DNA from 3 places in the Bradyrhizobium ingae genome. Region 3 is predicted to be linked to each of the others. Evidence: predicted binding sites of a transcription regulator. Region 3 holds the regulator's gene; each other region holds the start of a gene.
What was found. The regulator LexA, encoded in region 3, represses DNA repair genes until DNA is damaged. The targets are predictions, from matches to a motif close to TGTTCNNNNTGTGTTCNG.
Positions count from the first base shown of each region.

Region 1 (7,823 bases), on a different contig from region 3:
AGCTCGACTATAAGTGTTTCCATATTTTGATCTGCTCGTTCAATTAGTGGAATATCCGACCCATGATGAAGTCGCTTTGCGCCGCCGCCCTCGTCTCGATCATGTCCGTCAGCGCCGCTATGGCGGCCGACATGGCTCTCAAGGCTTCCCAAACTGCAGTTGCTGCCACCTATGATTGGACCGGCTTTTATGTTGGCGGCAACGTCGGCTATGGCTGGGGCGAGGGGACCAATCCCGCCATCTCCGCGGTCGATCCCGGCGGTGCGAGCGGCATAGGTAGGTTCTTGAGCCCGGCGGGATTTGGTGCCGGTTTCAGCACGGGCAACATCTACCCCGCCCTCGATCCCTCCGGCGTATTCGGGGGGCTCCAATTCGGCTACGACAAGCAGTTCGGAAGCTGGGTGCTCGGTGCGGTGACCGATATTCAGGCCGCAAATTTCAAGTCCAGCGCCGTCGCCTTCACGAACGCGGCCGCGACGTGCTGCAACGTCACCGAGAGTATTTCAGCCAAGATCGACTGGTTCGGTACTTTGCGTGGCAAGGCCGGCGTCGCAGCGAACGACTGGTTGTTCTACGGGACCGGCGGCCTTGCCTATGGCAACACGAGCAGCAGTCTTGGCTTTGCTTGTACCCCGGGAGGCGTGGGTTGTGCCGCCGCCGCTATCAATTACGTCGGCAACCGATCCGAGGTGAGGGTCGGCTGGGCGGCAGGCGCAGGTATCTCGAAGGCGTTCGGCAACTGGAACGTCGGCATTGAATACCTTCACATCGACCTCGGGCGCTCGTCCGTAACGGCAACTTCGACGACGGGGTTCTTCACGACCACGACGGTGACGGCCAGCCAGCGCTTCATCGAAGATACCGCCCGGCTGACGGTCAACTACAAATGGGGCGCCCCCATCGTCGCCAGGTATTGAGCGTGGCGAGGTGAGCGGGCTGCCGAGGCTCCCTTAGTCGGCGAGCGTCGGCCGCTCGTCGACGCGCCTAAGGTCTCCAAACGGAGTTCTCGCTCCAGCCCAGTTCGGCGAACTCGGCCGCCCGGAGCGGCGCTTCTCCTTCAGCGAAGAACTCGTCGAGTTGCGGCGGCGCGATGTTGGTTTCGGACAGCATGGCATGCGCCTGCCCCCGATGATGAATCTGGTGCTGAAACAGATGCATCAGCAGCCGGTCACGCCGCTCGGTCTGCACGTTCGTGTCGCGGTTGACGCGGACCGGAACGTTTAGAAGCTCGGGCGTGAGTGCATCGCAGACGGCGATCAGACGCTTGTCCATTGCGGCCTGTGCTGGCTTCAACTCGGAAAGGGACGGGAATGGCACCTCGTTCTCCCAGGCGCGCGGCCCGAGCCAACCACCCTCAAGCGCGTCGATGTAGAAGAGGTCGATGACGTAGATGTGGTTCAGTGTGCGCTGCACGCTCGGAAAGAAGCCGGCCCGTGCGGCTTCGAATTCGGACTGGCTCAGCTTTGCACAGGCGGCGAGCAGTCGATGGTTAGCCCAGGCATTGTTGTGAGCAAAAGCACGGTTGGTTTGCACGATGCCGGCTGGCATATCGGTTCTCCCTCCAGCCCGAGCGAAGGCCGATCCGGTCCGGCGATCGAGCAGCCGGGCTAAGCAATATGCGGTGGCGCAAATCGGATTCGATCGAAGGTCCCGGATTTGCTCTTTCCGTCCACCAACTCATGCGGTCCGGTGACCTATTCCGCCGCCTCGCTCGCGCTGCTCGCCTTCCTCGGCTTGCCTGCCTTCTTCAGCACCGGCGCCAAAAACTTGCCCGTGTAGCTCCGCGGCGCTTTCACGATATCTTCCGGCGGGCCCCAGGCGACGATTTCGCCGCCGCCGTCGCCGCCTTCGGGGCCGAGGTCGATGACCCAGTCTGCGGTCTTGATGACTTCGAGATTGTGCTCGATGACGACGACCGTGTTTCCTTGCGCGACCAGCTCGTGCAGCACCTCCAGCAGCTTCTTCACGTCGTGGAAGTGGAGGCCTGTTGTGGGCTCGTCCAGGATGTAGAGCGTGCGGCCGGTGGCGCGCTTTGACAGCTCCTTCGCCAGCTTGACGCGCTGGGCTTCGCCGCCGGACAGCGTAGTGGCCTGCTGGCCGACATGGATGTAGTCGAGTCCGACGCGGTGCAGCGTGTTGAAGGTCTCGCGAACGCGTGGCACGGCCTTGAAGAACTCGGCGGCTTCCTCGACCGTCATGTCGAGAACGTCGGCGATGCTCTTGCCCTTGAACAGGACCTCCAGCGTCTCGCGGTTGTAACGCTTGCCCTTGCAAACGTCGCAGGTGACGTAGACGTCGGGTAGGAAGTGCATCTCGATCTTGATGACGCCGTCGCCCTGGCAGGCCTCGCAGCGGCCGCCCTTGACGTTGAAGGAGAAGCGGCCGGGCTCGTAGCCCCGAGCTTTCGCCTCGGGTAGGCCGGCGAACCATTCGCGGATCGGCGTGAAGGCGCCGGTGTAGGTCGCAGGATTCGAGCGCGGGGTGCGGCCGATCGGCGACTGGTCGATGTCGATGATCTTGTCGATGTGCTCGAGGCCCTCGATGCGGTCGTGGGGGGCTGCGCCTTCGCTGGCGCCGTTCAGCTTGCGGGCGATGGCGCGGTAGAGCGTGTCGATCAGCAGCGTCGACTTGCCGCCACCGGAAACGCCGGTGACGCAGGTGAACAGGCCGAGCGGGATCTCCGCCGTGACGTTCTTCAGGTTATTGCCGCGCGCGTTCACCACCTTGATGGTGCGGCGATGGTTCGGCGGACGCCGGTCCGGCACCTCGACCTCGAGCTCGCCGGTGAGGTATTTGCCGGTCAGCGATTTCGGGTTGCGCATGATCTCGGCGGGCGTGCCTTCGGCGACGATGTGGCCGCCATGCATGCCGGCGCCAGGGCCGATGTCGAGGACGTAGTCGGCGAGGCGAATGGCGTCCTCGTCATGCTCGACAACGACCACGGTATTGCCGAGGTCACGCAGGCGCTTGAGCGTATCGAGCAGGCGCGCATTGTCGCGCTGGTGCAGGCCGATCGAGGGCTCGTCCAGCACGTAGAGCACGCCGGTCAGCCCCGAGCCGATCTGCGAGGCCAGGCGGATGCGCTGGCTCTCGCCGCCCGACAGCGTGCCGGAGGAGCGCGAAAGCGTCAGATAGTTGAGGCCGACGTCGAGCAGGAAGGTGAGGCGCTCGCGGATTTCCTTGAGGATGCGGCCCGCAATTTCGTTCTGCTGCTTGTTCAGCGCATCAGGGACTCCCTCGAACCATTCGCCGGCACGCTTCACCGAGAGCTCGGAGATCTCGCCGATATGCTTGCCGCCGACCTTGACGCAGAGCGCCTCCGGCTTGAGCCGAAAGCCCTTGCAGGCCTCGCAGGGGACGTCGTGGAAATACTTCGCCAGCTCCTCGCGCGCCCACTCGCTCTCGGTCTCGCGATAGCGGCGATTGATATTGGTGATGACGCCCTCGAACGGCTTCTTGGTGTCGTAGGAGCGTACGCCGTCTTCATAGGAGAACTTGATCTCGTCCTCGCCGGAGCCATGGAGGATCGCGTCTTTCGTCTTCTTGGGCAGATCCTTCCATTTGGTGGTCAGCGTGAACTTGTAGTGCTTGCCGAGCGCAGTCAGCGTCTGAATGTAATAGGGCGATGACGACTTGGCCCAGGGCGCGATCGCGCCCTTGCCAATCATCATCTCCTTGTCGGGGATGACGAGGTCCTCGTCGACATGTTGCTCGACGCCGAGGCCGCCGCAGGCAGGACAGGCGCCGTAGGGGTTGTTGAAGGAGAACAAGCGCGGCTCGATCTCGGGGATGGTGAAGCCGGAGACCGGACAGGCGAACTTTTCCGAGAACAGGATGCGCTCGGGCCCGCTCTTGTCGTGGATCTTGGCGGTCTTCTTTTTCTCTTTTTCTTCCGCGGGCGCAGCCGCCGGCGCGTCGGCGAACTCGACGACGGCGAGGCCCTCGGCCAGCTTCAGCGCGGTCTCGAAGCTTTCGGCGAGGCGCTGGCCGATATCGGCGCGCACCACGATGCGGTCGACCACAACGTCGATGTCGTGCGGGAATTTCTTGTCGAGCGTCGGCGCTTCAGCGAGTTCATAGAACGTGCCGTCGATCTTGACGCGCTGAAAGCCCTTCTTGAGCCATTCGGCGAGTTCCTTCCTGTACTCGCCCTTGCGGCCGCGCACGACCGGGGCGAGCAGATAAAGGCGGGTGCCCTCGGGGAGCGCCAGCACGCGGTCGACCATCTGCGAGACGGTCTGGCTTTCGATCGGCAGGCCGGTCGCGGGGGAATAGGGCACGCCGACGCGCGCCCAGAGCAGGCGCATGTAGTCGTAGATTTCGGTTACCGTGCCGACGGTCGAGCGCGGGTTCTTCGAGGTGGTCTTCTGCTCGATCGAGATCGCCGGCGACAAGCCGTCGATCTGGTCGACGTCCGGCTTCTGCATCATCTCCAGGAACTGGCGGGCGTAAGCCGACAGCGATTCGACATAGCGACGCTGGCCTTCGGCGTAGATGGTGTCGAAGGCGAGCGAGGATTTTCCAGAGCCGGACAACCCGGTGAAGACCACGAGCTTGTCGCGGGGAATCTCGACGTCGATGTTCTTGAGGTTGTGCTCGCGCGCGCCACGGATCGTAATTGCGCGCAGGTGTGATCCCGCGTTCTGTTGTTGGCGCTTCGCCTTGATCACTTCGTCCATCCCAGTGGTCCCCGAGGAGATTCCCACGCCGCACGGCTCGCGCCGGCGTTCAGGCGCGCCTCGCCCGGAACCGGGGATGGACGCCATGTGGGTAAGTCGCGAACGTAGGAAGAACGAGCGGAGATTTCCAGAGCGAGTTACGAATCGTCAACGATTTGTTGGCGCGCTGGCGGCACCTGGCAGCAGGTCTGCAGGCCGAATCGCCGGAACAAACAAAAGGCCGGCGCGAGGCCGGCCTTTCCGTCGAGATTTATCTGCGACGATCAGTACTTCGCGACGACCGGGCCGCCGAAGCGGTAGTTCAAGCGAACCGTGGCCAGGTCGACGTCCTGCTTGATGGTGTCGATACGGCTGGATGCGAGCGTGGTCGCCGGGAACGAGATGTCGCGGTGGCCCAGGAACAAGTGGTCGTATTCGACCGCAACCGACCAGTTCGGCGCAAAGCCGAATTCGATGCCGGTGCCCACAGCAGCGCCCCAGCGCGACTCGCTGGCGCTGTCGAATTCGGAGCCGTCGGCGACCAAGGTGCCGCGGTACTTGTCGTGGACGACGGCCGCGCCGCCCTTCACGTACCAGAGGACGTTGCTCCAGGCATAACCAACCTGGCCCGTGATCAAGCCGATCGCGTCGATCTTGGTGTTGTTGGCACCGAGGCCACCCAACACGAGGCTGACATTCGAGCCCTTCAGATCGGCCCAGTTGCCCTGGCCTTCGATACCGAACACCCAGTTCGAGGCCTGCCAGCGATAGCCGAGTTGGCCACCGACCACCGCGCCCGACGCATTGTGGCAGCCTTCGGCGACCGGACCGCCCGGCACGCCGGCAACGTTAATTAGATCCCAGCAAGTGTGGCTCCAGCCGCCGCCGGCGTTGAGGCCGAGGTAGAAGCCTGACCAGTCATAAACCGCCGCGACCACAGCCGGAGCCTTGGTGTAGGGGCGGGCCGCCAGATCGGCAGCCATGGCCGGGGCGAACGCGCTGAGTGCGAACAAACTGGCCGAAGCCAACAAAACCTTCTTCATCTTCTTAATCCCAGTCCCAGTTTTTTGCCTTCCGTGCGGGGAAGGACAGCGGACGCTGCGGTCCAACTGATGTCGTGCATACACCAGTGAAGCCGCAAGTTGTGTGCCCGAGATGCCACACCACCCGGAAAACGTGTGAGCACGGCTGACCTATACCCGCCGGCTGTACCCGGGCAGCAAAAAGGCCGGCGCGAGGCCGGCCTTTTCAACAGAAAGAGATTTGGCGAAGATCAGTACTTCGCGATCAGCGGGCCGCCCCAGCGGTAGTTCAGGCGGATGAGGCCCATATCGACGTCCTGGCCGATCCTGTCGCTTCCGGCCGGGAGGCCGGCGGTGTCCGTGAAGCCGAGGGTGCGATGGCCGAGGAAGATATGGTCGTATTCGACGCCCACCGACCAGTTCGGCGCGAAGCCGAATTCGAGCCCGGCGCCGACCGTTCCGCCCCAACGGGTTTCGCGGGCCGAAGCCAGCAGCGCGCCGCTCGGAATGTCGAAGATGTCATACTTGTCGCCGACAACCGCACCGCCGCCCTTCACGTAGAACAGCACGTTGTTCCAGGCGTAGCCGATCTGGCCGGTGATCAGACCGAAGGAGTCGATGCGCGAACGGTTGCGGTCCGTCGGGAAGACGGCGCTGGTGTTGTCGCCCCGGAAGTCGGCCCAGTTGCCCTGGCCTTCGAAGCCGAACACCCACTGGCCGGACTGCCAGCGATAGCCGAGTTGGCCGCCGATCGTGCCGCCGGTTGCGTTATGGCAGCCTTCACCCACGAGACTGCCGGGAACGCCGGTCACAATGCCCGTGCTGTCCACGAAGTCCCAGCACTTGTGGGCCGAGCCGCCGCCGCCGTTGATGCCGATGTAGAAGCCGCTCCAGTCGTACACCGCGGCGATCGCTGGGGGCGGAGCCTTGACGTATGGACGTGCAGCGAGATCCGCCGCGCTCGCCGGAGCCGACAGGCTCAGCGCAATTGCCCCAATGGCCCCCACCAAAATCTTCTTCATTTCTGTCCCTCCGGCTGTGCCGCTTCTTTGATCCCCGAAGCGGTCAATCAGGCGCGACGCCCAATGAATTGATGTCGCGCCAAACCTAGTCTGATTTGGAGGTAGAGTCCGTCTCCCAAAAGCAACAGTCGCGAGCGAACTAAGCGGTTCCTAAGTTAATGAATGTTAAGCGGTATTTCCGTCCGCGGGAACCCAAAAAAGTTCCATGCGGTTCCGTTTATTTGTGAGGTCTACAACCTGATGTTGCGGCCTCATCGTAATACCGCCTACGCAGGAACAAAGCTGGAACATTGTTCGCCCCGGTGCTATATATGGGGATAACCTGCGGGACCGCGGGCTAGGCCAGGCGTGCGAGCGTATAGGGTCGCATCCGGCAGGCGGCAGCGAGCGGTTTCGGCACGGCTCCGGCTTTTTTCGGACAATTTCGCAGTTTGGAGTGGAGAGCGGCGATGGCGGGAAGCATCAACAAGGTCATTCTGGTCGGCAACCTCGGCAAGGATCCGGAAATCCGCCGCACCCAGGACGGGCGAGCGATCGCCAATCTGAGCATCGCGACGTCGGAGACCTGGCGCGACAAGGCGACCGGCGAGCGCAAGGAAAAGACCGAGTGGCACCGCGTCGTGATCTTCAACGAGGGGCTCGCGAAGGTTGCCGAGCAGTACCTGAAGAAGGGCGCCAAGGTTTACGTCGAAGGTGCGCTCCAGACCCGCAAATGGACCGACCAGAGCGGCGCCGAGAAATACTCGACCGAGGTTGTGCTGCAGGGCTTCAACTCCAACCTCACGATGCTCGACGGCCGTGGCGGCGGGGGAGGCGGCAGCTTCGGCGAGGAGCCGGGTGGCGATTTCGGCTCCTCCGGCCCGGTGAGCAGCGCACCGCGCCGCGCAGTTGCCGCAGGCGGCGGCCGCAACAGCGATATGGACGACGACATTCCGTTCTGAGGCTTGCCTGCTTAAGGCTTGGGAACAGCCGCGGCGGGTCGGGACAGGAAACGGCCGGCTCGACTTTCGAGCATCCGGATCAAGACGGGATCCATGAATTCATAGTCGTCAGGAATGTCGAGGCAGATGACTCGCTTGCCATTCAGGCTGGATCGGAATTTCCGGTTCAGCTTGTTACGG
Region 1 covers NZ_JBVUBB010000021.1:68,200-76,022, forward strand. The annotation lists gene ACV1FX_RS26325 (outer membrane protein) at 63-917, shown strand; gene ACV1FX_RS26330 (DinB family protein) at 985-1,548, opposite strand; gene uvrA (excinuclease ABC subunit UvrA) at 1,695-4,679, opposite strand; gene ACV1FX_RS26340 (outer membrane protein) at 4,943-5,701, opposite strand; gene ACV1FX_RS26345 (outer membrane protein) at 5,932-6,702, opposite strand; gene ACV1FX_RS26350 (single-stranded DNA-binding protein) at 7,152-7,643, shown strand; gene ACV1FX_RS26355 (low molecular weight protein tyrosine phosphatase family protein) at 7,655-7,823, opposite strand, start outside.
Region 1: the regulator LexA is predicted to act here: its motif matches at 4,778-4,795, upstream of uvrA (excinuclease ABC subunit UvrA).

Region 2 (7,823 bases), on a different contig from region 3:
CAGGTGCTGCTCGCGGTGATCGCCTCGATGTACGCCGTCTATCACGGCCCCGAAGGCCTCTCGCAGATCGCTCGCACGGTGCATCGCCGCACCACCGTGCTGGCCGCGGGCCTGCGCAAGCTCGGCTTTGCGCCAGCTTCCGAAAACTTCTTCGACACGGTCGCCGTGGACGTCGGCGCGAAGCGCGGCGAGATCGCAGAGCGCGCGGCATCCGAGAAGATCAATCTCGGCCTTGGTGATGGTGCCCTGCGCATCGCGCTCGACGAGACCACGACGCCGGCCACGATCGAGGCCGTCTGGCGCGCGTTCGGCGGCAAGCTCGCTTATGCCGAGATCGACGCGACCACGCGCGAGGCGCTGCCTGACGCGTTGAAGCGGACGACGCCCTTCCTCACCCACACGGTGTTCCACGCGCACCGCTCGGAAACCGAGCTGCTGCGCTACATGCGCAAGCTCTCAGACCGCGACCTCGCGCTCGACCGTGCGATGATTCCGCTGGGCTCGTGCACGATGAAGCTGAACGCGACCACCGAGATGATGCCGCTGACCTGGCCGGAGTTCGGCAACCTGCATCCATTCGCGCCAAGCGAGCAGGCACGCGGCTATCACGCGCTGTTCGCGCGGCTCGAAAAATGGCTGTGCGACATCACCGGCTATGACGCGATCTCGCTGCAGCCGAATTCCGGCGCGCAAGGCGAATATGCCGGGCTGCTTGCGATCCGCGGCTATCACGCAGCGCGCGGCGAAAGCCACCGCAAGGTCTGCCTGATCCCCTCCTCCGCGCACGGCACCAATCCGGCCTCGGCCGCGATGGTCGGCATGGAGGTGGTGGTCGTCGCCTGCGAGAAGAACGGTGACGTCGACGTCAACGATCTTCGTGCAAAGGCCGAGAAGCACTCGAACGATCTCGCCGCCATGATGATCACCTATCCCTCGACGCACGGCGTGTTCGAGGAGCACATCAGCGAGATCTGCGACATCGTGCATGGCCATGGCGGCCAGGTCTATCTCGATGGCGCAAACCTGAACGCGCAGGTCGGCCTGTCACGGCCCGGCGATTACGGCGCCGATGTCAGCCATCTCAATTTGCACAAGACCTTCTGCATCCCGCATGGCGGCGGCGGCCCCGGCATGGGCCCGATCGGCGTGAAGGCGCACCTTGCGCCGTTCCTTCCAAGCCATCCGGAGAATCGCCATCCCGCGACCAGCCCGGATACAACGGTCGGCCCGGTCTCCGCCGCACCGTTCGGCTCGGCCTCGATCCTGACCATCTCCTACATCTACATCCTGATGATGGGCGGCGAAGGGTTGAAGCGTGCGACCGAGATCGCGATCCTCAATGCCAACTATGTCGCGGCACGTTTGGATGCGCATTTCCCGGTGCTCTACAAGAACGCGAAGGGTCGCGTCGCGCACGAATGCATCATCGACCCGCGACCGCTGAAGACGACGAGCGGTGTCACCGTCGACGACATCGCAAAGCGGCTGATCGACTACGGCTTCCATGCTCCGACCATGAGCTTCCCGGTCCCGGGCACGCTGATGATCGAGCCGACCGAGTCGGAATCGAAGGCCGAGCTCGATCGCTTCTGCGACGCGATGATCGCGATCCGGAAGGAAATCGCCGAGGTCGAAGGCGGCCGCTTCAAGATCGAAGCGTCGCCGCTGCGCCATGCGCCGCACACCGTGCACGACATCGCCGACGACGACTGGAAGCGCGCCTACACCCGTGCTGAGGGCTGCTTCCCGGCCGGCACCTCTCGCACCGACAAATACTGGTGCCCGGTGGGCCGCGTCGACAACGTCTATGGCGATCGCAACCTCGTGTGCTCGTGTCCGCCGGTGAGCGACTACGCGCAGGCCGCGGAGTAAAGCTTACGGCGCAACCAGCGAACGGCTTTGCGCATCCCAGCGCCACAGCCGTTCGTTGGTCAAGAGTGTGCCGCCCCACCAGCGCCGAATCGGATTGTGGCGGCGGAAATCTTCCCGGCCTTCAACGACCGATCGACCAAATTCGGTTAGCGACAGCCGACTCCGGCGATAAGCGGCGTTGCGACCTCGCGCATCATGCGGGGCAAGCGTCGCGAGTTTCGGATCGAGACCCGCGATCGCCGGCATCGGGCCGGACCCAAGCCCTTCGAGCAGCGGGCCAAGCTCCCACTGGTCGAATACGCGCGTTTCGAGCGACCCGCCCGGCTGAAACAGCTCCTTTGTGCGATTGTACCCCCTCGCAATCAAATCGAGGAGCCGCGCTTCCGTCGCACCCAGCCCGGTCATTGGTGACGGCAGTTCTGCCAGCAATTCTTCCATCGCCGGCTTCAGAAAGGGCAAGCTGGGGAAATCCCTGCCGAGCAATCCGAAACAAAGCTCCGGCGTTGGTGCCCTGTAGGCCTCCCAGGCGATGCGCGCGACCTCGAAGTCACGCTCCGTGACGCTGAATTCTCGCAGGGTAGGGTCGCGAAGCCGAGCGCCGTCTGCTCCGAACAGATCGAAATCGATGAGTCGCAGTTTGAGACGCCCTACCGCGTATGGTTTGGAGCGGAGATAGTCGAGGATCCAGAAGAGCTGCAATTGATTGTTCGGGCTGGAATCGAACCACAGTTCGATTAGCTCGACGCCGTAGGCCTCGCAGAAATGGACCAGTCCGAGTTCCTTGTGCGCGAGACCGCTCTGGGACGATCGGCCAACAAGATCGGACCAACGCACCTCCGGATCGCCTCTAAAAAAGCCTCCCGTGAGGTATTTCTCGAGGTGGTGCGACGTCGGCAGCGGGCCCGAGACGAATCGAAAGATCAGCGGCACGACCATGTCGGCGCGATCTGCGTAGGTGAGACCAACGCCGGACGAACTGGTCAGAATCATACGCTTCATCGCGGACGCGCCCACCCTCACGCAGAAACGAAACGGGCACCGAAGACGTCGGCAACTCAACGTCCTCAGCGCCCGCTCCTCGCGAAACTCTATTCGGCTAAGCGCTACTCCTCCGTCGGCTCCTCGCCGTCGGCGTCGCGCTCGGGATTGCCGGCGAGAATCTGCTCGGCGATCAGGCCGGAGTTCTGGCGGATCGCCATTTCGATCTTGGCGGTGACGTCAGGGTTGGCCTTCAGGAACGCCTTGGAGTTTTCGCGGCCCTGGCCGAGGCGCTGGCTGTCATAGGAGAACCAGGCGCCGGACTTCTCGACGATGCCGGCCTTGACGCCGAGATCGAGGATCTCGCCCATCTTGGAGACGCCCTCGCCGTACATGATGTCGAACTCGACCTGCTTGAAGGGCGGCGCCAGCTTGTTCTTCACGACCTTCACGCGCGTGGTGTTGCCGACGACCTCGTCGCGCTCCTTGATCGCCCCGATGCGGCGGATGTCGAGGCGGACGGAGGCGTAGAACTTCAGCGCGTTGCCGCCGGTCGTGGTTTCCGGCGAGCCGTACATCACGCCGATCTTCATGCGGATCTGGTTGATGAAGATCACCATGGTGTTGGACTTGTTGATGGAGGCCGTCAGCTTGCGCAGCGCCTGGCTCATCAACCGCGCCTGGAGACCGGGCAGCGATTCACCCATCTCGCCTTCAAGCTCGGCCTTCGGCACGAGTGCTGCGACCGAATCGATCACCATCACATCCACCGCGCCCGAGCGCACCAGCGTGTCGCAGATTTCCAGTGCCTGCTCGCCGGTGTCGGGCTGCGAGATCAGGAGATCGTCGATGTTGACCCCCAACTTGCGCGCATAGACCGGATCGAGCGCGTGCTCCGCGTCGATGAAGGCGCAGATGCCGCCCTTCTTCTGCGCTTCCGCCACCGTGTGCAGCGCCAGCGTGGTCTTGCCCGAGGATTCCGGCCCGTAGATCTCGACGATGCGCCCCTTGGGCAGACCGCCGATGCCGAGCGCGATATCGAGCCCGAGCGAGCCGGACGACACCGCCTCGATGTCCATCGAACGGTCGCTCTTGCCGAGCTTCATCACCGAACCCTTGCCGAACTGGCGCTCGATCTGAGAGAGCGCGGCAGCCAGGGCTTTACTCTTGTCCATGGAAGATCCTTCGACGATACGCAGGGCAGTGGCGGACATCTGATCGTGCTCCTTATGGCGGGGATTCGGCGTTGCTACAAACGATTGGCGAGGCGGCTCGGCGATAAAAGTACCGTACACCGTTTGTTCCAGGTTCGCAATATGTTCTTTTTCCCGTCTGGGGACGATCCGTATTTAACCCCCCGTGTCGTAAGCCGATTTTCGGCGTGTCCTAATTCGTTCTTCACCCGCCAAGCTCTGTTCATGACCGCTGTTCGCGGTTGCCACCATTAGGCCAAGTTCTGTTCATGCCTCCGATGAACTAGACGCTCCCGCCTAGTCCAAACGAGGTAGCCTGTTTCGTATAGGGAACAATTAGCCTGGTTGCGCGTCGTTTTGGGCCCCCAGCCGAAAGGTGCCCCCCCGACTGCTGGAGGAAAACCCTATCAAGCGGGTTGGCGGCCCCCCGTTGGGGCCGTTTAAATTCAAGAAGATAAGGCCGCCTCAGTTGGCGGCCGCTTTCGTCTCATGACGTCCAACCACCCGGCGGCGGGCGCCGCGCAAGGCCAAGACGGTTTGGGGCTCTCACCAAGATGCGTGAAAACAACCCCATGCAAAGTAGCCGGCCATGAAACGAGCCCACGAAACGGGCCCATGAAACGGGCAAGGCCGCCTCGTCCGGCGGCCTCTTCTCGTCCCGCGTGCCGGCCTACAGCACGGCCAACAGAATGAGTCCCACGACCAGCACAACAAACCCCATCGCCGTCGCAGCGGCGAATGATCGCTCTACATTATCCATATGCCACCCCTGATCGGCGGGCCACGTTCCCCCATGGCGTCGCCGAACGCGCTGAGTCTCCTCAATCGCTGTGTCGTAATTTCTGCGAGTGGGTGTCGGAATTGGGACGGGATTGGTCCCTGAGATGGCAACGCGACCTGTCCGCATTCAGGCTCGAAGAGCCGATCGCCGAGGCCGGCCTGTAAGCTCCTTGTAAGCTGCGCGGGTTAACCTCGCTTGGCTACGGTGTTGCAGCCCAGCACCTCAGCCTCCAATAACCTTCTGCCCCGCCCGGCTCTCCCCTGGCGGGGTTTTTTTCGAGGTGCTCAATCCCAGAGTTGGCGCGCCAGCCGCAGCGAGAAGGATCTCATCGAAGGTATGGCCAGAAGGACGACTGGCAACGCCGAGGCCCATGCGATCAGCCCGAACGCGAATACGAAATGGCTGCAGCGATGGAGCAAGGCACTTGCCGCAGGCTCATCTCATCGCGCGATGCGAGCCGGGCGTCAGCGGCGGCGCAGCGGATGGATCGCCGCCACAGCCTGACGGCTGTTTCGACAGTCCCTCGAAGCGCCAGAAGGTGATCACACTGGTCTCGCCGCATTGCTCGCAAGCAAGCGTCTCCTCGCCGAGGCTGTAGCGCCCGCGCCTGAAGACCGCAGGTGATGCCGGCTGCCTGCAATGCGGACAAACCAGCGAAAAATTTCGCGCATCCCAGCGCAACACGAGGTTACGAAGCCAGCCCACGTCATCCTCTTTACGAGGTAGAGTTTCTTACGAGGTCAAGTTGGCGAGTACAATATATTGAAACCTGGCGTTGTCATGTGCGACCAAAGACGTTGTCATCATGGAACTAACGGCCAGTCCCATCAGCGTGTTTTTCGCAGAAGGCCGTCAGGCAGTTTGCTTTCGCGTATGGCATTTTGCGCGCCATCGCTTTCACACAGCATAACGTTCATGAAAAAAGGCGCGTGGAACCCGTGGTTCTCCGGCCATGAACAAAGTTCCTGCTCGGCCGTGACCGGGCAACGCTCGGTCAATTCGGATAGTTGCTCCGCCCGCCGTCCCTGTCGTGCATTTGAAGTATGCGGACGAAATCCGCCATGCTCGAACGGTCGTCGCCCTCGCTTGCGCGCAGGTTGTAGCCGTCTGTCTCGGGTCGGCCGCGCTGCCAGACCCGCTTGAGGAGGTCGACGATAACTTTCATGGAATCCGAACGCGTTGCCGCGCCCGCCGAGGTTTGAGCCGAATACTCTGGGTGAATTCTTGCCGAACCAATGCGTGAGTCGCAGACTGGTTCCTTATCGCCTGCCGGAATTTGCCCGCCCGTTTGCGGGGGACGCCTTTCGCTGCGTCACTTCGGCTGCTCGCGCGGATGATGATTTCGTTGCATTGTCCGCGACTTAGCGGCAAAATTTCATGGGCAGCGGGAATATTATGACGTTCAACATGTTACGTTAATCATAGGTGAATCGTGGAGGTAGGCCATGAATCACAGGGGCATCGAGTTCACTGTGGCCAAGACGGCGACGCAAGGCGTCTGGCAATGGCAATTCCGCATCGGTGAAACGGTCAAGACCGGCAAGACCGAGACCAAGATCGATCTCCTTGCCATCCGTCGCGTGCAGTTGCGTATCGACCGGGAACTCAAGGCTATCGATCGCAAGACGGCGTGAGCCGATCGTGACGATTATCATCGGGCCGGCCTTGCGCCGGCGCGCCATCCGGTCGGCAAGATCCCGCGGGCGAAACACCATGCCGAAACTCCTTCAAGCCCCTGCCCCTCGAATATAGGGAGATTGGAGGCCGAAGAGGAGTCCGGCTGGTCGTAGCACTCAGTTGGCGGTCGACCCGGTCTTGGGCTTCTTGGCCGCGGCAGAGGCCTTCGGCGCGGCTGCGGTCTTTGGCGCAGCAGTCTTGGCTGGATCGGAGCGCATGGCGCCCCAGGGATCGCTGGAGGCCTTGGCGTCCGGAATCTTCTTAATCGTCTCCTTGTAGCGCTGATCGCGCTCGGCATCGGCCGCCTTCTCCTCGTCCGTCTTGCTCGGCGCATCCTGCAACATATTGATATGAGGCATCGCATCCTGCGCGTAGACCGGCCCGGCGATCACAGCCAGCAGCGCCGCTATACGGAAAACCTTCATTACGTCACTCCTCGATATCGATGGGTCGAGCCGGCGGGTCGTCAGCGGAGACGCCGCTTGCCCGCGCGACGGGCTAGAAACGGTCGGATTTGCAGGATTTGGGCGATTGCAGCCAATCGTCCCAGATCGGGCCGCATTTGGTGCACCCGCCCAGCGCAAGGCCGAGCAGCCCCAAGCAAAACACCAAGACAAATCGCCGCAACATCATCCACCCTGTTCCCAGGCGCGGCATCATAGGGGGCCAAGTCGGGCATTTTCAAGCCGGGGCGGAAGCCCAGGATGAGGTGACTTTGCCGTGCCGGGCCGTGCCGGGCAGAATGGCCGAAACATCGGGCAACAGAAGGGAAACGGAATCATGCCAGCGCAGCCAACGACCGAATTCGACATCGAGGAGGCGAGGCGCGTGCTGGGCGACGTGTTCGCACCATGGGTTCAGGATCTCGGCCTGTCGGTCGAGCGCATCGACCATGAACCGCCGCCGAACGATACGGACTGGCAGCCAGGCGCGGTGCTGCGCATGGCGTTCTCGGAGCGGCTGTGCCGCAGCGGCGGCGTGGTCTGCGGCCAGGCCCTGATGGCGCTCGCCGACACCTCCATGGTGATCGCGATCCTCGCCGCCAATCGCGGCTATCGGCCGATGACGACCGTCGACCAGACCACGCACTTCATGCGCGCGGTCTCGTCGTCGGACGTCCTGGCGGATGCGAAGGTGGTGCGGCTCGGACGCACCATGAGCTTTGGTCGCGTCATGCTGCTCTCCGCCACCGACAACAAGCCGGTGGCGATGGTCTCGAGCGCGTTTGCGATGCTGCCAGGCTAACTACTTGCCCAGCACTTCGTCGGCGGCGGTGACGATGCTCACGTTCGGATTCTTTCCGCAATAGATCCCGAACTGCT
Region 2 covers NZ_JBVUBB010000012.1:146,003-153,825, forward strand. The annotation lists gene gcvP (aminomethyl-transferring glycine dehydrogenase) at 1-1,872, shown strand, start outside; gene ACV1FX_RS19660 (hypothetical protein) at 1,876-2,808, opposite strand; gene recA (recombinase RecA) at 2,976-4,064, opposite strand; gene ACV1FX_RS19670 (hypothetical protein) at 5,260-5,529, opposite strand; gene ACV1FX_RS19675 (hypothetical protein) at 5,819-5,989, opposite strand; gene ACV1FX_RS19680 (hypothetical protein) at 6,270-6,458, shown strand; gene ACV1FX_RS19685 (lysozyme inhibitor LprI family protein) at 6,618-6,926, opposite strand; gene ACV1FX_RS19690 (PaaI family thioesterase) at 7,282-7,746, shown strand; gene ACV1FX_RS19695 (HdeA/HdeB family chaperone) at 7,747-7,823, opposite strand, start outside.
Region 2: the regulator LexA is predicted to act here: its motif matches at 4,157-4,174, upstream of recA (recombinase RecA).

Region 3 (7,823 bases):
TCGGTGCCCGCGGAGATCCGAATCTACAACCAGCTGTTCTCGAACCCGAGCCCGAACGCTGCCAATTTTGCCGCCGATCTCAACCCGCAGTCGCTGGAGATCCTTCCCGATGCGCGGATCGAGGCGTCGGTTGCCGAGAGCAACGCGACCGAGCCGATGCAGTTCGAGCGGCAGGGCTACTTCGTGCGCGACAAGGATTCGACGCCGGGCAAGCCGGTATTTTCGCGGACCATCGGCCTGCGCGACACGTTTGCGAAGGAAGTCGCCAAGGGCTGAGAAAAGGCCGGCAAGGACGGAGCTGACGCATGCAGGAGGAAGCCGACGCCATCGTTTCCGCCATCATCGCGAAATGGTCCGCCGGCTTCGCAACGTTGGATGCGGCGGCGCTGTCGTCGCTGTATTCGAGAAGCGCCTTTTTCTTCGGCTCCAATCCACGGCTCTATCGGGGCAGGGATGCTGTCGCCGATTATTTCAACGGCCTGCCGCGCTGGCGTTCGCCGAGTGCGGCCTTTTCCGAAGTGCGGGCGGCTCGGGTCAGTCCGGACCTGATCAACATGGCCGCAATCGTCTCCTTCGATCTTGCCGGGGAACGTCCGGATTTTTCGGTCAAGATGAGCTGGGTCATCATTCGTGAGCAGGATGACTGGAAAATAGTCAATCACCACGCCTCCTCGCGTGCGCCGCTGATCTGACAAGCGTGGCGTGCACGGCATCGTCATTTTGGCCACGGCATCGTCATTTTGGCCAGAGAAACGAACCTCGCCCTCCCGGCGTTGTTTGGGTCCAACGAGGATCCCACCATGCAGAACATCGCAGAGCATATGGAAGTGATCGGCGCCGACGGCGTTCATATCGGCACCGTCGACCGTGTCGAGGGCAACCGCATCAAGCTGACCAGGAAGGACAGCGGCGAGGGCAGCCACAAGGGCCATCATCATTTCATCGACAAGGGGCTCGTGGCCGATGTCGAGGGCAACAAGGTCCGCCTCTCGGCCAAGGCGGCGGTGGCGGTGACGATGGAAGAGGAAAAGTAGCGGTCCTTAGGCCGGTTCCCTTTCCGTTCCGCTATTCGCATCCCCACACCTTCCGATAGCTTCCGCAGCCGTCGCGTATCGTAAGGTGTAGGAATGGCGGAGCCTTCCCGGCCACACCGCTCGCAAGGGATTGCCGGGACATGGCCTGTGGGCCGTGCCGCTTCGGCTGGCGGCCTTGTGCCGGCAGGCTTTGGCGCGTGGTCGTCGCTGGCCGAGACGTTGCGCGGATGGGCCGAGGCGGAAGCCGGCGCGGGGCGGTTGCTGCCATGGGTCCCCGTGGCCTTTGGTACCGGGATTGCTCTCTATTTTGCCGCCGACCACGAACCCGTGCTCTGGGTCGCCGCAATCACGGCGCTGGTGCTCATGGCGGGTGCCGTGCTGTTGCGGCGGAGCCGGTTGTTCGCACCCGCCATCATGATCGCTGCGATCGCCGCGGGTTTTGCGACCGCGACCTGGAAGACCGCGCGCATCGCGCACACCGTGCTCGCAAAGCCGCTCTATTCGGTGGCGCTGTCCGGCTTCGTCGAGACGCGCGATATCCGTGAGCGGACCGACCGCTTCGTGCTGCGGGTGACCGCGATGGAGGCGCCGCGCGGCGATGTCCAGCTCGAGCGTGTGCGGCTGTCGGTGCGCAAGGGCACAGCGCCGGAGGTCGGCAGCTTCGTGCAACTCAAGGCGCGCCTGATGCCGCCGCTCGCTCCCTTACGGCCCGGCAGCTATGATTTCGGGCGCGACATGTTTTTTCAGGGCATCGGCGCGTCCGGCTTTGCGATGGGCGCGATCACGGTCGCCGCAGCGCCCGAGGTCGGCGGCTTGCGGCTGCGCTATGCCGCGATGATGCAGGGCCTGCGCGATGCGATCGACGCGCGCATCCGCGCCACGCTCGACGGCGACAATCGTGCGATCGCCACCGCGCTCCTCACCGGGCGGCGCGACGCAATCACCGAGCCCGTCAACGACGCCATGTTCATCTCGGGCCTGGGGCACGTGCTGTCGATCTCCGGCTATCACATGGCAGTCGTCGCCGGCGTCGTGTTCTTCGCCCTGCGCGCGCTGCTGGCGCTGATCCCGGGATTTGCGGTGGGCTACCCGATCAAGAAATGGTCGGCCGCGGCAGCGCTCGTCGCCGCCGCGTTTTACCTGCTGTTGTCCGGCGCCGAGGTCGCGACCCAAAGATCGTTCTTCATGACGGCGGTGGTGCTGATCGCGGTGATAGTCGATCGCCGCGCCATCACTTTTCGCACGCTCGCCGTTGCCGCGATGATCGTGCTCGCGGTCGCGCCGGAGGCCCTGGTGCATCCGAGCTTCCAGATGTCGTTTGTGGCAACGCTTGGTCTGGTCGCTATGGTGCAGATCGGCATGCCGAACCTGTTGGCCTCGCCGGATCATTCCACGACTGCGCGTATCGCGCTCTGGGGTGGCCGCGAGCTCGTCATGCTGCTGATGGCCTCGCTGATCGCAGGGCTTGCGACCACGCCCTATGCAGCCTTTCATTTCCACCGCGTCACGCCCTACGGCGTGCTCGCCAATCTCGCGGCGATGCCGGTGGTTTCCGCGTTGGTGATGCCCGCCGGCCTGCTCGGCTTGATGGCAGCGCCGTTCGGGCTGGATGGCGTGTTCTGGTGGCTGATGGGGATCGGCATCGACTGGATGGTCGTTGTGACGCGCTGGGTCGCGGCATTGCCGGGCGCGGTTGGCCGCGTCACCGCGTTCGGGACCGGTCCGCTGATTGCCGCCAGCTTCGGCCTTATCGTGGTGGGCCTGTTGCGCACGCCACTGCGCTGGACGGGCGCCATCGTGCTGGCGCTTGCAATTGGCTGGGCGCTGCACGTGCGCCAGCCCGACGTTCTGATTGCAGGCGACGGCCACAGCGTCGCGGTGCGCGGCAGGGACGGCCAGCTGCACCTGATCCGAACCGGCAAGGACAATTTTCTTCTCAAGGAATGGCTTGCGGCCGATGCCGATCCGCGCAGTGTGACTGATGCGTCGCTCACCGACGGTGTCTCATGCGACGAGGCCGGCTGCGTGGCGTCACTCGCCGATGGTCGTCTGGTTGCGCTCCCGCTGCGTGTCGATGCGCTGGCGGATGATTGCAGCCGCGCCGCGCTGGTCGTGACTGCAAAGCCTGCAGCAATCGATTGCGCGGCGATGGTCGTGGATCGCGACCGCCTGAAGACACAAGGTGCCCTTGCGCTCTCGCGCGAGGGCGACGGTTTCACGTTGCAAACGGTGAAAGCAAGGGGCGCAAACCGCCCTTGGTCGCCGGCTGGGGCCGGCGATAGCGATTTCGAGCTCAACCTCGCACCGCGGCCGGCCACTCCGCGCAGCAAAGATGCTACGCCGTCGGAGGCCGACCTGCAGGCCGAGGAATGAAGACGCGTCAGCCGATCGGCAGGCGCGTCGTGGGCGTCGGGGTCGTGTGCTGTTCGACGGCGGGCTGCTCTGTCTTCTCGCCGAGCGGCTGCGTCACCGGCAACTGCAGAACCGTGGCACGCTGTCCTTCGACGAGCTGCGTCACCAGCACGTAGTTGCCGTCTGGGAATTCGATCGCATCATGATGACGATCGGGAATGTGCGGATCAACCTTGCCGAATTTGCCGACGCGCGAATTGACGGTGCGCGTCCAGATCCAGCGATTGTCGTAGCGGACGTTGTCGGCGAAGGCGAGCTCGGTGCCGGGCAGGAGGCAGACGGCAACCGAGAGATCGCGCTCCGACGCAAATCCACGCGTCGAGGTGCCGCGGAAGGTTGTCGTGACGATCGTCTCGCCGACTTGAGCGGGGCGGGTCGCAACGGCATGCAGGCTGTAGTCACACATCGAAGTGCTCCTCATGCGAGATAGCCGGTCCGCGCCCCCCGGAGGCGCAGGCCTCTATCAGAGTGGAAGCCTTCGAGTGTATCGCGTTTGTGGGCAAATCTGCGGCCCGACTGCGCGCCGCCCGATCACTTTATCTTTCCCGGCAAACCAGGAACAAAGCCTCTCGCTACTAGTCTATCTTGGTTCACACCATTCACTCGCACGAGTTTTCATCAGCGGCCGGCAGGAGCGGAGTACCCCGAAGAAGGACAGCTCGCCCTGCGGCGCAGGTGCGATCGCATTGTTGGCGTTGCGGCATGGCGCACTGGTCGCCGCGTGCTCCGTCTTGCGGACGGAATGGTGGTGTTGCGCTGCGTCGCTCGTGGATGTCGAGCGATCAAGGCCGCCGAGATCACGCTCAAAATCTCTATCGCCGGGCTGTTTCCCTGCATCATAAACAGCGCCTTCGCGCCTGCGGTGCTCGAGGATCTAGCTCTGCGCAGGCGCGTGACAATCGCGTGGAGAAACGAAAACGCCGTCGTCGCGGAGCGGACAATCCATCCGCGCCGTCTTGTCGATCGATCACCGGCCGGCCGCCGGAGAGGGCAGTCAGTACTTCCGGTACAGGCCGATCAGCTTGCCCTGAATCTTCACCCGGTTCGGCGGCAGGATGCGCACCTCATAGGCGGTGTTGGCGGGCTCCAGCGCGATCGACGCGCCGCGGCGGCGGAAGCGCTTCAGCGTCGCTTCCTCGTCGTCGATCAGTGCCACGACGATGTCGCCGGTATCGGCAGTCTCGTTACGCTGGATCAGCGCCATGTCGCCATCCAGGATCCCGGCGTCGACCATCGAGTCGCCGCGTACTTCGAGCGCGTAGTGCTCGCCCGAGCCGAGCATGTCCGGAGGGACGCTGATGGTGTGGCTGCGGGTCTGTAAGGCCTCGATCGGCGTGCCGGCCGCGATCCGTCCCATCACGGGCACGGCGACCGGACGCTCGCCGTCGTCAACCGGAGCGCTTGTGCTTCGTACCTTGCCGAGATTGCCTTCGATGACGCTCGGCGTGAAGCCGCGGCGGCCGGCACCTGCGGCCTGAAGTTCGGGCAGCTTGATGACCTCGATGGCGCGCGCGCGGTTGGGTAGGCGGCGGATGAAGCCGCGCTCTTCCAGCGCGGTGATCAGGCGGTGGATGCCCGACTTCGAGCGCAGATCGAGCGCGTCCTTCATTTCGTCGAAGGAGGGCGGCACGCCGCTTTCCTTGAGGCGCTCACTGATGAACCGCAGAAGCTCGTATTGTTTGCGCGTTAACATCTTGACCAAGTCCCCCGGTTGACGTCGTTCGATTCCGAGACGCAAGATTCAGCAGAACCCGCTAGATGCTCGAAACAAATCATGAACGGACACTATATGTTCGATATGTGTTCCGCAACCACTTAATTTTGTGTGAACGCCGCCAAGGTTCGCGCCACGGACGAATCAGATTGCGTTCACACGGGAAGCCGCAACACCTCGCAAGGCGTGCCTGCTTCGGCTTTCGGTGCGAACGGCGCCCGCACGAGAAGTCCCTGTGCCATAGCGAGATTCGCAAGCAGCGAGGAGTCCTGGTGGTTGACGGGAACGGCCACGAGCGTGCCGTCCTCGCGCTCCTCGAGCCGGGCGCGCAAGTAATCCTCGCGGACGTCGTTAGGCCCGACGTCGCGCCCGAGCACGGCGCGCTCGCGGCGGTGATGAACGCGAGAGCGGCCAGCAAGAGCGCGAATCAAGGGCACCATGAACAGGAAGCCGCAGACATAGGACGAGACCGGATTGCCGGGCAGGCCGATCACCCGCATCGCGCCGAGATGGCCGTGCATCATCGGCTTGCCTGGCCGCATCGCGATTTTCCAGAACGCCATCTCGAAGCCTTCGGCTTGAAGCGCCGGCCTGACCAGATCGTGGTCACCGACAGAAGCCCCGCCGGTCGTGATCAGGATGTCGGCGCCGCTCTCGCGGGCCCGGCGGATGCCGGCGGTGGTCGCCGCAACGGTATCGGCGGCAATGCCGAGATCGATCGTTTCTGCGCCCTCGGCCCGCGCCAGCGCGTGCAGGGCGTAGCCGTTGGAAAAAACGATCTGGCCCGCGGCCGGCGTCGAGCCCGGCATCACCAGCTCGTCGCCGGTCGCGAGAAGCGCGACCCTTGGCCGGCGGCGGACGGCAAGCTCCGGATGGTTCATGCCGGCGGCCAGTGAGAGGTCGCGTTCGGTCAGCCTGGCTCCCTGTCGCAGGAGCACGTCGCCCTCGCGGAAGTCGACGCCGGCGGGACGGATGTGCCGTCCGGCGATCGCTGCCTCCTTGATCGTGACGCGCTTGCCGTCAGCGACCGTGTCCTCCTGAATCACCACCGCATCCGCGCCGTCGGGCACCACGCCGCCGGTGAATATCCGCACCGCCTCTCCAGGGCCAACCGATCCCGCGAACGGCCGCCCGGCCGCGACCTCGCCGATCACGGTGAGCTCTGCGCCTGCCGCTGCCGCATCGGCCGCGCGCACCGCATAGCCGTCCATCGCCGACATCGCCTGCGGCGGCTGCGTACGCCGCGCCGCGACGTCGTGCGCCAGCACGCGATGGTAGGCCGCATCCAGCGCGACCATCTCCTCCGCCACGGGCGCGACGCCCGCAAGCACCGCGGCAAGCGCGTCGGACACCGGCATCAGGGCCACGGGCAAAACTCCTGCTGGGAGAATAATAATGACAGGTCGCGTTGCGTTCTAGCCGAGTGCGCGCATCGAGGCAAAAGGAGGGGGATCCGGAGGCGGAGACGAATTATCCCTCCGGCAGCAGAGGCCGAGGTGCCCTTTGGGACAATATCGTGCCGTCCCGCTTCGGGCTCAGACTTGTTGAGCGCCACTGCATGAAGGCGCGTCAGGAGACGTCCGGGAGAACCCTGATGGCAGAGACTTCAAAGCTGTCGGTTGAAAAGGCGCTCGAGAAGCTGCGCGGCGATGAGCCGCCGAAATCGAGGAGCGCAAAGCTTGACGAGGAGATCGAAGCGCTCAAGGAGAAGACGAACCGGATGCGCGCACAACGGCAGCGTCTCGATCGGCCCCAACCCAAGCGCAGTTGAGTGTGCTTACCTTGGTCGCCGCGCGATCGTCTCGATGACGAAAAAGACCGGAATGACGGTGGCCAGACATGCCACTGCGACGACCAGGCTCACGGCTAGCATCAGGTGGCTCCCGTTTTATTGTCCGGATCGACGTCCGGCGCCTTCAGGCTGTGATCCGTCTCGGGCAGGGGATCACCCTGCGATTTGAGATCCGCCGCCTTGCTGACCAGCTTGGCGGAGAGCTGTGAGTTCGACGTTGACTTGGCGAACTTGAGAAGGATGGAGGCTTGCTTGTTGAAGTAGGTCTTGCCCAACACGATCACGCGTCCGTTGTAGAGAATCCCAACGGGCATATGACTCTCGACGCGCTGATCCGTTCCGGGAACTCTGTACAAAAATACACAGAGTGAGTTGGTTCCACATTTTACTCGAAAAGTTCCTCGAGGCGCATGGAACCGAGTTCTGAGCTACCGCGGCAATATGGGCGTTCTTTTCACAGTCCCAGGGCCTTCAGCGCCTCACTGACGTCGCGAGGCGACGTCACGTGAACTGCGGTCAGCCCTCGTGCCCGCGCGCCTTCGACGTTTTCCGCGAGATCGTCGAAGAACACGATTCGCTGCGCCGGTACGCCGATCGCGGCAACGACATGGTCGAAGGCTTCCGCATCGGGTTTGCGCAGGCCGATGCTGGAGGACAGATAGAGCTCGCGGAAATGGCCAAGCAGGTCGGCATACTCCTTCGAGAAATATTCCACATGCGGCCGATTGGTGTTGGAGAAAACGTAGAGCGGCATGTGCTTCGCGGCACGCGGCAACAGGTTTGCGATGTCGGGCATCTCGCCCGCGAAGATCGCATTCCACCCCTCCAGGAACTGAGCGTCGGAGATTTCGATCTCGAGCGAGCGCCGCAG
Region 3 covers NZ_JBVUBB010000004.1:390,975-398,797, reverse strand. The annotation lists gene ACV1FX_RS09085 (glutamine--tRNA ligase/YqeY domain fusion protein) at 1-276, shown strand, start outside; gene ACV1FX_RS09080 (YybH family protein) at 306-692, shown strand; gene ACV1FX_RS09075 (DUF2171 domain-containing protein) at 801-1,034, shown strand; gene ACV1FX_RS09070 (ComEC/Rec2 family competence protein) at 1,128-3,407, shown strand; gene ACV1FX_RS09065 (hypothetical protein) at 3,415-3,852, opposite strand; gene lexA (transcriptional repressor LexA) at 4,441-5,139, opposite strand; gene ACV1FX_RS09055 (molybdopterin molybdotransferase MoeA) at 5,316-6,527, opposite strand; gene ACV1FX_RS09050 (hypothetical protein) at 6,755-6,931, shown strand; gene ACV1FX_RS09045 (hypothetical protein) at 7,033-7,266, opposite strand; gene ACV1FX_RS09040 (HAD family hydrolase) at 7,407-7,823, opposite strand, start outside.